2 regions of the Mesorhizobium sp. PL10 genome follow, and region 1 is predicted to be linked to the other one. Evidence: riboswitches for the same ligand, from Rfam matches in the RefSeq annotation. Region 1 holds a riboswitch; the other holds the start of a gene.
What was found. Region 1 has a riboswitch for cobalamin ahead of metE (5-methyltetrahydropteroyltriglutamate--homocysteine S-methyltransferase). Riboswitches for the same ligand answer to the same signal wherever they lie in the genome.

Region 1 (4,196 bases):
GCGGCAGCAAAGGCCTGCCTCGCGAGCTCAGGCGAGACGTCGTCAATGATGGCCGGTCGGCGCCGCGCCCAAAGATCGGTGAGCTAAAGTCGCGGCATCGTGCAGCCGCCGCTCGGTTCACCGTCTCCATGAATGATCCTGAGACATGGATCCTATAGTCTGGACGCCACAAACTTTTCGACCGTCAAGCCGGCCGCAAGCAGATCCGGCCAGATGTAGCTGCGCCCATGTTGTCTCCGTTCATGACCGAGGATCAAGCGTTCGCTTGGGGCCGCCGTTTCGCGCGCGGAACGGTAATGGAGCATCAGATTAGAGCTCGGGATGATGCTTGCGTAGAAACGCGAGTGGCTATCGCCGTGGCCCGCTGATTCAAGCCCCTGAAGCGTGTCGTCGAGATCTTTCAGAATACGTCGTATTTTGGCCAGGAAACAGTCGCCGGCGGCCGTCACCCTGACCCCGCCCGGATAGCGGTGGAACAAAGTCACGCCCAGTCTCAATTCGAGATCTTTTACGCGCCGGCTGAGCGCGGAAAATTGGAGGTTCATCGCGACAAATCCGGCGATGGCTGGATAGCGCAGCAGCCTGTAGCCGGGCTCCCAACCAATCAGCGCTACCCAGCGGAAACCGCCGCAGCGGCGTTCAAATCTGCGCTTGGCCACCTCTTCAACGATGTCTAAGCCAAGTGGCCGTTCAATGGGAGGAATCGAAAGCTCTTCGTCATACGTGCTCGATGCGACAGGGGCTTTCAGTATGCCTGCCATTGATTTTCGGCCGCCAAACCTCGATATCGGGCATAAAATCCATACCATTCGAGAGCACGGGAAATGTCGATGAGCGACCAATCAAAAGACCAAAGCGCGCCCGATGAAGCCGAGACGGCCGGGGCCAATGCCGAATGCAAGGAAGGCAGCCTCGATGGCGACTACGAAGCGGTTGCGCGGCTACTGAAGGCAAACGAAGAGTTGAAGGACCGCACGCTGCGCGTCGCCGCCGAGATGGAAAACCTGCGCCGTCGCACCGCGCGCGACGTGCACGATGCGCGCACTTATGCGGTCGCCAATTTCGCCCGCGACATGCTGTCGGTGTCGGACAATCTGCGCCGCGCGCTCGACGCCATTCCCGCCGAGGCCAAGGCGTCGGGCGATGCCGGCTTCAAGGCGCTGATCGAAGGCGTCGACCTGACCGAACGCACAATGCTGTCGGCGCTGGAACGGCACTGGGTCAAGAAACCGGCGCCAGAAGGCAAGAAGTTTGATCCCAACTAGATGCCGTAATGGGCCGGCCTTCGCGAGCATAGCCAGGTTGGGTGGCTGTCCCTCAGAATGATGGTGTTGAAACGGAGTCCGAGCGATCGGCTCCAAACATCATGAGAGGAACAGCCATGGAACATTATGCGGGAATCGATGTCTCTCTGGAAGAGAGCAGCGTGTGCATTGTTGACGCGACCGGAGCGATCATGCGCGAGGTCAAGATCGCCAGCGAGCCGGAGGCGCTGGTCCGCTATTTCGACGAACTGGAATTGTCTTTTAGTCGCATTGGACTCGAGGCCAGGCCATTGTCGCAATGGCTCCCAAAGGGCAGGAAATTGAGCAGGCTACCGGCCGAAAGGATCGCGATCACCCGACGCCCGGCAATTATCGTACCAAGTGGGATCACGATATAAAGATTTGTTTATGTGATTGACAGCAACGTCCTCTCCGGGGAATGTAAGTAGTCGATGGCTCTCTGATGCGGTTCGGCCGCAACAGAGCTAAGAGGGAAGCCGGTGAAGATGCCGGCGCTGCCCCCGCAACTGTAAGCGGCGAGCCAAGCTCACTCATGTCACGGAGGTCAATAGCCTCGGGAAGAGGGGCTGAGGTGTTGACCCGCGAGCCAGGAGACCTGCCACGGCGAACAAGGTCCACAGGCGGGGTGTCTCGGTGGGCGTAGCAACCGGCTCGTCTGCTTGCCAACGTCTGCCTTGCGTCCACGCCCCAATCATCGGGGTATGGTATGTCTCTCTCTCACATAGTTCCTGTAGCCACGCTTGGCCTGCCGCGCATCGGACGCCGTCGCGAGCTAAAGCGCGCGCTTGAGGCCTATTGGTCGCGAAAATCTTCCGCAGCCGACCTTCTCGAAACGGCGCGGGCGCTGCGTGTCGCGAACTGGATTGAACAACGCGACCGCGGCGTGACAAAGATTCCGTCCAACGACTTCTCACTCTACGATCATGTGCTCGACACAGCAACAATGGTCGGCGCTGTCCCGCCACGCTATGGCTGGAGGGTGGGAGAAATCTCGCTCGACACCTATTTTGCCATGGCTCGTGGCAGCCAAGGAGAGGCTGCTGGTGGCGGGCAAACCGGTCAAGCCGTGACAGCGCTGGAAATGACCAAGTGGTTCGACACCAACTACCACTACATGGTCCCGGAGCTCGCCGACGATCAAGCCTTTGCCCTGTCCTCCTCAAAGCCGTTGGATCACTTCCTTGATGCCAGAGCATTGGGCATTCACACTCGCCCGGTCATCCTTGGGCCCGTCACCTTCCTCAAACTCGCCAAGTCACCCACCCGGGACTTCAACCCTGTTTCGCTATTGCCGCGGCTGCTGCAGGTTTACGAGCTGCTGCTGCGTCGACTGAAACTCGCGGGCGCCGACTGGGTGCAGATCGATGAGCCGGCACTCGTGCTCGATCTCATTCCAAACGAGCAAGATGCGTTCAATTTTGCCTACGAGCGCCTTTCGAAAGTGGCACCGGAGCTAAAGATCATGCTCGCCACCTATTTCGGCGGGCTGAACGGCAACCTCGAGACCGCTCTTTCGCTTCCTGTGGGGGGCCTGCATCTCGACCTTGCACGCGCTCCCGAACAATTGGAGGCGGTGGGCCGGCTTGCGCCAAAAGACCTGGTGCTTTCGCTTGGCCTGATCGACGGTCGCAACGTTTGGCGCGCGAACCTGCGCCCCATGCTTGACCGGATCAAACCGGTCGTGGCCGGCTGGCCACTCGAGCGAGTGGAGATCGCGCCCTCGTGCTCGCTTCTGCATGTCCCGATCGACCTTGAACTGGAAACCACGCTGGACCGGGACGTAAGGTCGTGGCTCGCATTCGCGGCGCAGAAGATGGACGAACTGACCACGATCGCCCGGGCCTTGTCCGAAGGCCGGGAGGCGGTTGCAGCACAGTTGGAGTCTTCAACCCAAGCAGCCGCCGCGCGTCTGACGTCCCCGAAGATTCATGATCCGCTGGTCGAAGGACGCCTCGCCTTCGTCGACGAGAGCATGATGCGCAGGAAGAGCGGTTTTTCTGAACGTTCTAGGCTTCAGGACGAGCGGCTCTGTCTGCCGCCCTTTCCGACCACCACGATCGGCTCTTTCCCGCAAACGCCCGAGATTCGCAACGCGCGTGCCGCCCATGCAAAGGGAGAACTGAGCTATGTCGACTATGAGGCGTTCCTGAGGAAGGAGATCGAAGCAGCAATCCGTTGGCAGGAGGAGATCGGGCTGGACGTGCTGGTGCACGGCGAGTTTGAACGAAACGACATGGTGCAGTATTTCGGGGAGCAGCTTTCCGGCTTCGCCTTCACCCAAAATGCCTGGGTGCAGAGCTACGGGTCACGCTGTGTGCGCCCGCCGATCATTTTCGGCGACGTATCGCGGCCCAACCCTATGACGGTTCGCTGGTGGCGGTTCGCTCAATCGCTGACAGACAAACCCGTTAAGGGCATGCTCACCGGCCCCGTCACGATTCTCAACTGGTCCTTTGTCCGCGATGATCTCGCGCGCTCGGTCGTTTGCCGTCAGATCGCGCTCGCCCTTCGTGGCGAGGTGGGTGATCTCGAAAGCGCCGGCGCCAAGGTGATTCAGATCGACGAAGCCGCACTGCGCGAGGGCTTGCCGCTACGCAAGTCCGAGCGGGTGCATTATCTCGAATGGGCCATCGAATGCTTTCGGCTCGCTTCGACGGGCGTGTACGATGAGACCCAGATCCACACGCACATGTGCTACTCCGAATTCAACGACATTATTGACGCGATCGCGGCAATGGATGCCGATGTTATCTCCATCGAAACCTCTCGCTCGCAGATGGAGTTGCTCAACGCCTTCAAAAACTTCAATTATCCGAACGAGATCGGACCGGGCATCTATGATATCCACTCACCGCGGGTGCCGGGAATCGACGAGATGAAGAACCTGCTCTCCCAGGCGCGCCAGCGCCT
Region 2 (4,196 bases), on a different contig from region 1:
CGGCGACGATCATGATGTCGGACTGGCGCGGAGACGCGCGCGGCGCAACACCGAACCGCTCCGAATCGTAGCGCGGCATCGAGGTGTGGATCATCTCGACCGCGCAGCACGCCAGACCGAAGGTCATGAACATCAGCGAACCGCTGCGTGCCCAGGTGATCAGCGCCTCGGTCGAGGTGACCAGAAAGCCCTTGTCGGCGAGTTCATTGTTGATCTCGAGGAAGAACGGATCGTCAGAACCGACCGGACGACCGGTATTGGGGTCGATCAGGCCTTTGGGCTTCGGCGCAACGAGCGTACCGGAACTGTCGTTCAATCCCATTCCAGCGCTCCTTTTTTCCATTCATAGGCAAAGCCGATGGTCAGCACCGCCAAAAACACCATCATCGACCAGAAACCGAGCATGCCGATCTTCGAAAACGACACCGCCCACGGAAACAGGAAGGCCACTTCCAGGTCGAAGATGATGAACAGGATCGACACCAGGTAGAAGCGGATGTCGAACTTCATGCGGGCATCGTCGAACGAGTTGAAGCCGCACTCATAGGCGGAAAGCTTTTCGGGATCGGGACTGCGGTAGGCCACCAGGAACGGCGCTATGATAAGCACCAGGCCAATGACCGCCGCCACGGCGATGAAGAGGACGATGGGCAGGTACGAACTGAGCAGTGCGTTCATGCTGCGGCTTTCCCTTGGCGGCCAATCCACGTTGATTACAGCAACCAACCCTAATGCGGAAGCGTGACAGTTTAACCGCTGAACCGTTTTAGGTGCCTATGCTGCAACGCGGCGAGGGTTAGCGCAGGGCTTTCGGCGAAGCAAGTCAAACCTTGTTCAAAACGCAGTGCTGGACGGCAGGTCGGGAAAAACTGGTCCGATCCGCTCTTGTTTGATTTCCTTCACTTTCTACTCCACTTTTGTCTCCTGACATGTCTCCCGCCACAAGCCTGCTAGCATGGCCGGAATCACCGGCTAAAAATACGGCAACAGGACCAGGGGCAAAGGTATCTTGATGAAGGACAAAATATCGCTCGCCATGGCCAGGCGGATCGCCCTTGGCGCGCAGGGTTTTACCGACCCGCGGCCGAGCGGTACACCGGACCGCCGCCACCTCGCCCGCGTGCTCTCGCGCACCGGCCTCTTGCAGATCGATTCCGTCAGCGCCGTGGTGCGCGCCCACTATATGCCGCTCTATTCGCGCCTTGGGTCCTACCCCTTATCCCTGCTCGACAATGCCGCCGTCACCCGCAAGCGCACGGTGTTCGAATACTGGGCGCATGAGGCCTCCTTCCTGCCGGTCGAGACCTGGCCTTTGATGCGCTGGCGCATGCAGCGAGCCGAGAGCGGCGACGAAATGTATCTGGGGCTGGCCAAATGGGGCCGCGAGCACGCCGCCTATATCGAGGAGATCTATCGCGCGGTCGTCGAGCGCGGACCGATCGCCGCTTCGGCCCTGGAAGGCCAAAAAGGCTCGGGCGGCTGGTGGGGCTGGAGCCATGCCAAGCATGCCTTCGAATGGCTGTTCTGGGCCGGCCGCATCACCACAGCGCACCGCCGTGGCTTTGAGCGCTTCTACGACCTGCCCGAGCGCGTGCTGCCGCAGGCGATCCTCGATCTGCCGGTGCCGGCCGCCGAGGACGCACATCGCGAATTGCTGCGCATTTCCGCCCGCGCCCACGGCATCGCGACCTCCGGCGACCTGCGCGACTATTTCCGCCTGTCGCCGGCCGACATGAAGGGCCGACTGGAGGAACTGGTCGAGCTGGGTGAACTGCTGCCGGTTCGCGTCGAAGGCTGGGACAAGCCGGCTTACTTCCACCGGGACGCCCGCATCCCCCGAAAAATCGAGGCCCGCGCGCTGCTGGCGCCGTTCGACCCCGTCGTCTTCGAGCGCTCACGCTCGGAGCGCCTGTTCGATTTCCACTACCGGATCGAGATCTACACCCCGGCCGACAAGCGGCAGTATGGCTACTACGTCCTGCCGTTCCTCCTTGGCGACCGCATCGTCGCCCGCGTCGACCTCAAGGCCGATCGTCCGGCAGGCGTGCTGCGTGTCCACGCCGCCTACGCCGAGCGCGGCGCGCCGCCTGACACCGCCGCTCAGCTCTTCGAGGAATTGAAGCAGATGCAGGGCTGGCTTGAACTGGAAAGCATGCAAATCGCGCCGGCCGGCGATCTGGGGCCGGCGCTGGCCGACATCGCCGTGTCGTAGCCGTGCGTTGACACCGCTGCCCGCAAAAGCCTAAATCCGCTCCAGACGGTCCCTTGCCCGCAACGGCAAGGGCCAAGAGGGAATGCGGTGCGGGACAAAATCCCAAATCCGCGGCTGTCCCCGCAACTGTAAGCGATGAGCCTGGGCCGAAAGCCACTGGGTAACACCGGGAAGGCGGCTAACCAAGGCGACGACTCGCGAGCCAGGAGACCTGCCGTCTGCGACTATATAATCCGATCGCCCGGCGGGTTTCCGGGCAAGGAGCCCGGTTTTGGACCAGAACAGCAGTTTTTCGGCTGGCACAGCGGATGTTTCGTCCGCCGATAGCGATGCCTTGTCGGGCGTCACCGTCGTCGTCTGCGCCTCCTGCCGCGACGAGACCGGCTCCGACGCCCATCCCCGCGCCGGCGAACTGCTGGCCGGCGACACGCGCCGCGCCGCATCCGATGACGACATCCGCGTCCGCACCGTCGAATGCCTCGGCAATTGCAAGCGCCGACTGAGCGCCGCCATCCTGCGCGATGGCTGCTGGAGCTATGTCTTCGGCGATCTGACCACAGCCAGTGGTGCCGACCTCGTCACCGGCGCAAAGCTCTTCGCCACCTCCACCGATGGCCTCATCCCCTGGCGCGGCCGGCCCGATAGCCTCAAGCGCGGCCTCGTTGCCCGCATTCCACCCCTCGACCTGCTGAAGGACTGACCATGAACGCTTCCGTTTCCCGTGTTCCTTGCACTGTCGTCACCGGCTTCCTCGGCGCCGGCAAGACGACGCTGGTCCGCCATCTCCTCGAAAACGCGGGGGGCAAGCGCATTGCCATCATCGTCAACGAGTTCGGCGACATCGGCATCGACGGCGAGATCCTGAAAGGCTGCGGCATCGACACCTGCCCCGAGGAAAACATCGTCGAACTGGCCAATGGCTGCATCTGTTGCACCGTCGCCGACGATTTCGTGCCGGCGCTCAACCAGATCCTCGCGTTGACGCCGAAGGTAGACCACATCCTGATCGAGACATCGGGCCTGGCCCTGCCCAAGCCGCTGGTCCAGGCCTTTCAATGGCCGACGGTGAAAAGCCGCGTGACCGTCGATGGCGTCATCGCCGTGGTCGACGGCCCGGCGCTGGCCGAAGGCCGCGTTGCCAACGACATGGACGCGCTTCAGGCGCAGCGCGTGGCTGACGAGACGCTCGATCACGACGACCCGGTCGAGGAAGTCTTCGAGGACCAGATCGCCTGCGCCGACCTGATCATCCTGTCGAAGAGCGATTTGATGGACTCGGCCGGTTCAACCCGCGCCAACGCCATCATCAATGAGCACTCCGCCCGTGCCGTAAAAATCGTGCCGACCGCGCATGGCAAGGTCGACCCCTCGGTGCTGCTCGGCCTCGGCCTCGGCGTCGAGGACGACATCGAGAACCGCAAGTCGCATCATGACGGCGCCTTCGACCACGAGCATGACGATTTCGACACCTTCATTGTCGACATTCCCTCGATCGCCAATCCGGATGACCTGGCAAAGCGTGTCGCCACCGTTGCCGAGGAAGAGAATGTGTTGCGCGTCAAAGGTTTCGTCGATGTCGGCGGCAAGCCGATGCGGCTTTTGCTGCAGGCCGTCGGCCCGCGCGTCAACCACTACTATGACCGCGCCTGGACCGCCGAGGACGACCGCCGCTCGCGCCTCGTTGTCATCGGGCTGAAGGGGCTGAACCGCCCGGCGATCGAGGCTATACTGGCCGGCTGACGCGAAAACACAGGCAGCGATGCATATACTCACGACCACATCCACCTCGCTCGACGATCTCGCCGAGCCAGTTGATCTCAGGCAAACGCCGGCGGATATCGTGGCGCTGTCCTTCACCGACAGCGACCTCGCCGGCCTTGCTGCGGCATGGAAGGCCGATACCGCCCGCCTGCCCTCGATGCGGCTGGCGGCGCTCCGCGACCTGCGCCACCCCATGTCCGTCGACCTCTGGGTCGACAGCGTC

Region 2: another riboswitch for cobalamin. It lies ahead of ACWGTO_RS25575 (DUF1636 family protein); the one in region 1 lies ahead of metE (5-methyltetrahydropteroyltriglutamate--homocysteine S-methyltransferase).

Annotation. Positions count from the first base shown of each region.
Region 1 is NZ_JBSKBR010000068.1:3,638-7,833, forward strand. It holds gene ACWGTO_RS32230 (LysR family transcriptional regulator) at 153-761, opposite strand; partial or broken gene grpE (nucleotide exchange factor GrpE) at 831-1,262, shown strand; partial or broken gene ACWGTO_RS32240 (IS110 family transposase) at 1,382-1,579, shown strand; cobalamin riboswitch at 1,702-1,903, shown strand; gene metE (5-methyltetrahydropteroyltriglutamate--homocysteine S-methyltransferase) at 1,993-4,196, shown strand, end outside.
Region 2 is NZ_JBSKBR010000019.1:60,614-64,809, forward strand. It holds gene ACWGTO_RS25560 (NuoB/complex I 20 kDa subunit family protein) at 1-322, opposite strand, end outside; gene ACWGTO_RS25565 (NADH-quinone oxidoreductase subunit A) at 313-678, opposite strand; gene ACWGTO_RS25570 (winged helix-turn-helix domain-containing protein) at 1,013-2,212, shown strand; cobalamin riboswitch at 2,242-2,445, shown strand; gene ACWGTO_RS25575 (DUF1636 family protein) at 2,484-2,912, shown strand; gene cobW (cobalamin biosynthesis protein CobW) at 2,915-3,952, shown strand; gene ACWGTO_RS25585 (cobaltochelatase subunit CobN) at 3,972-4,196, shown strand, end outside.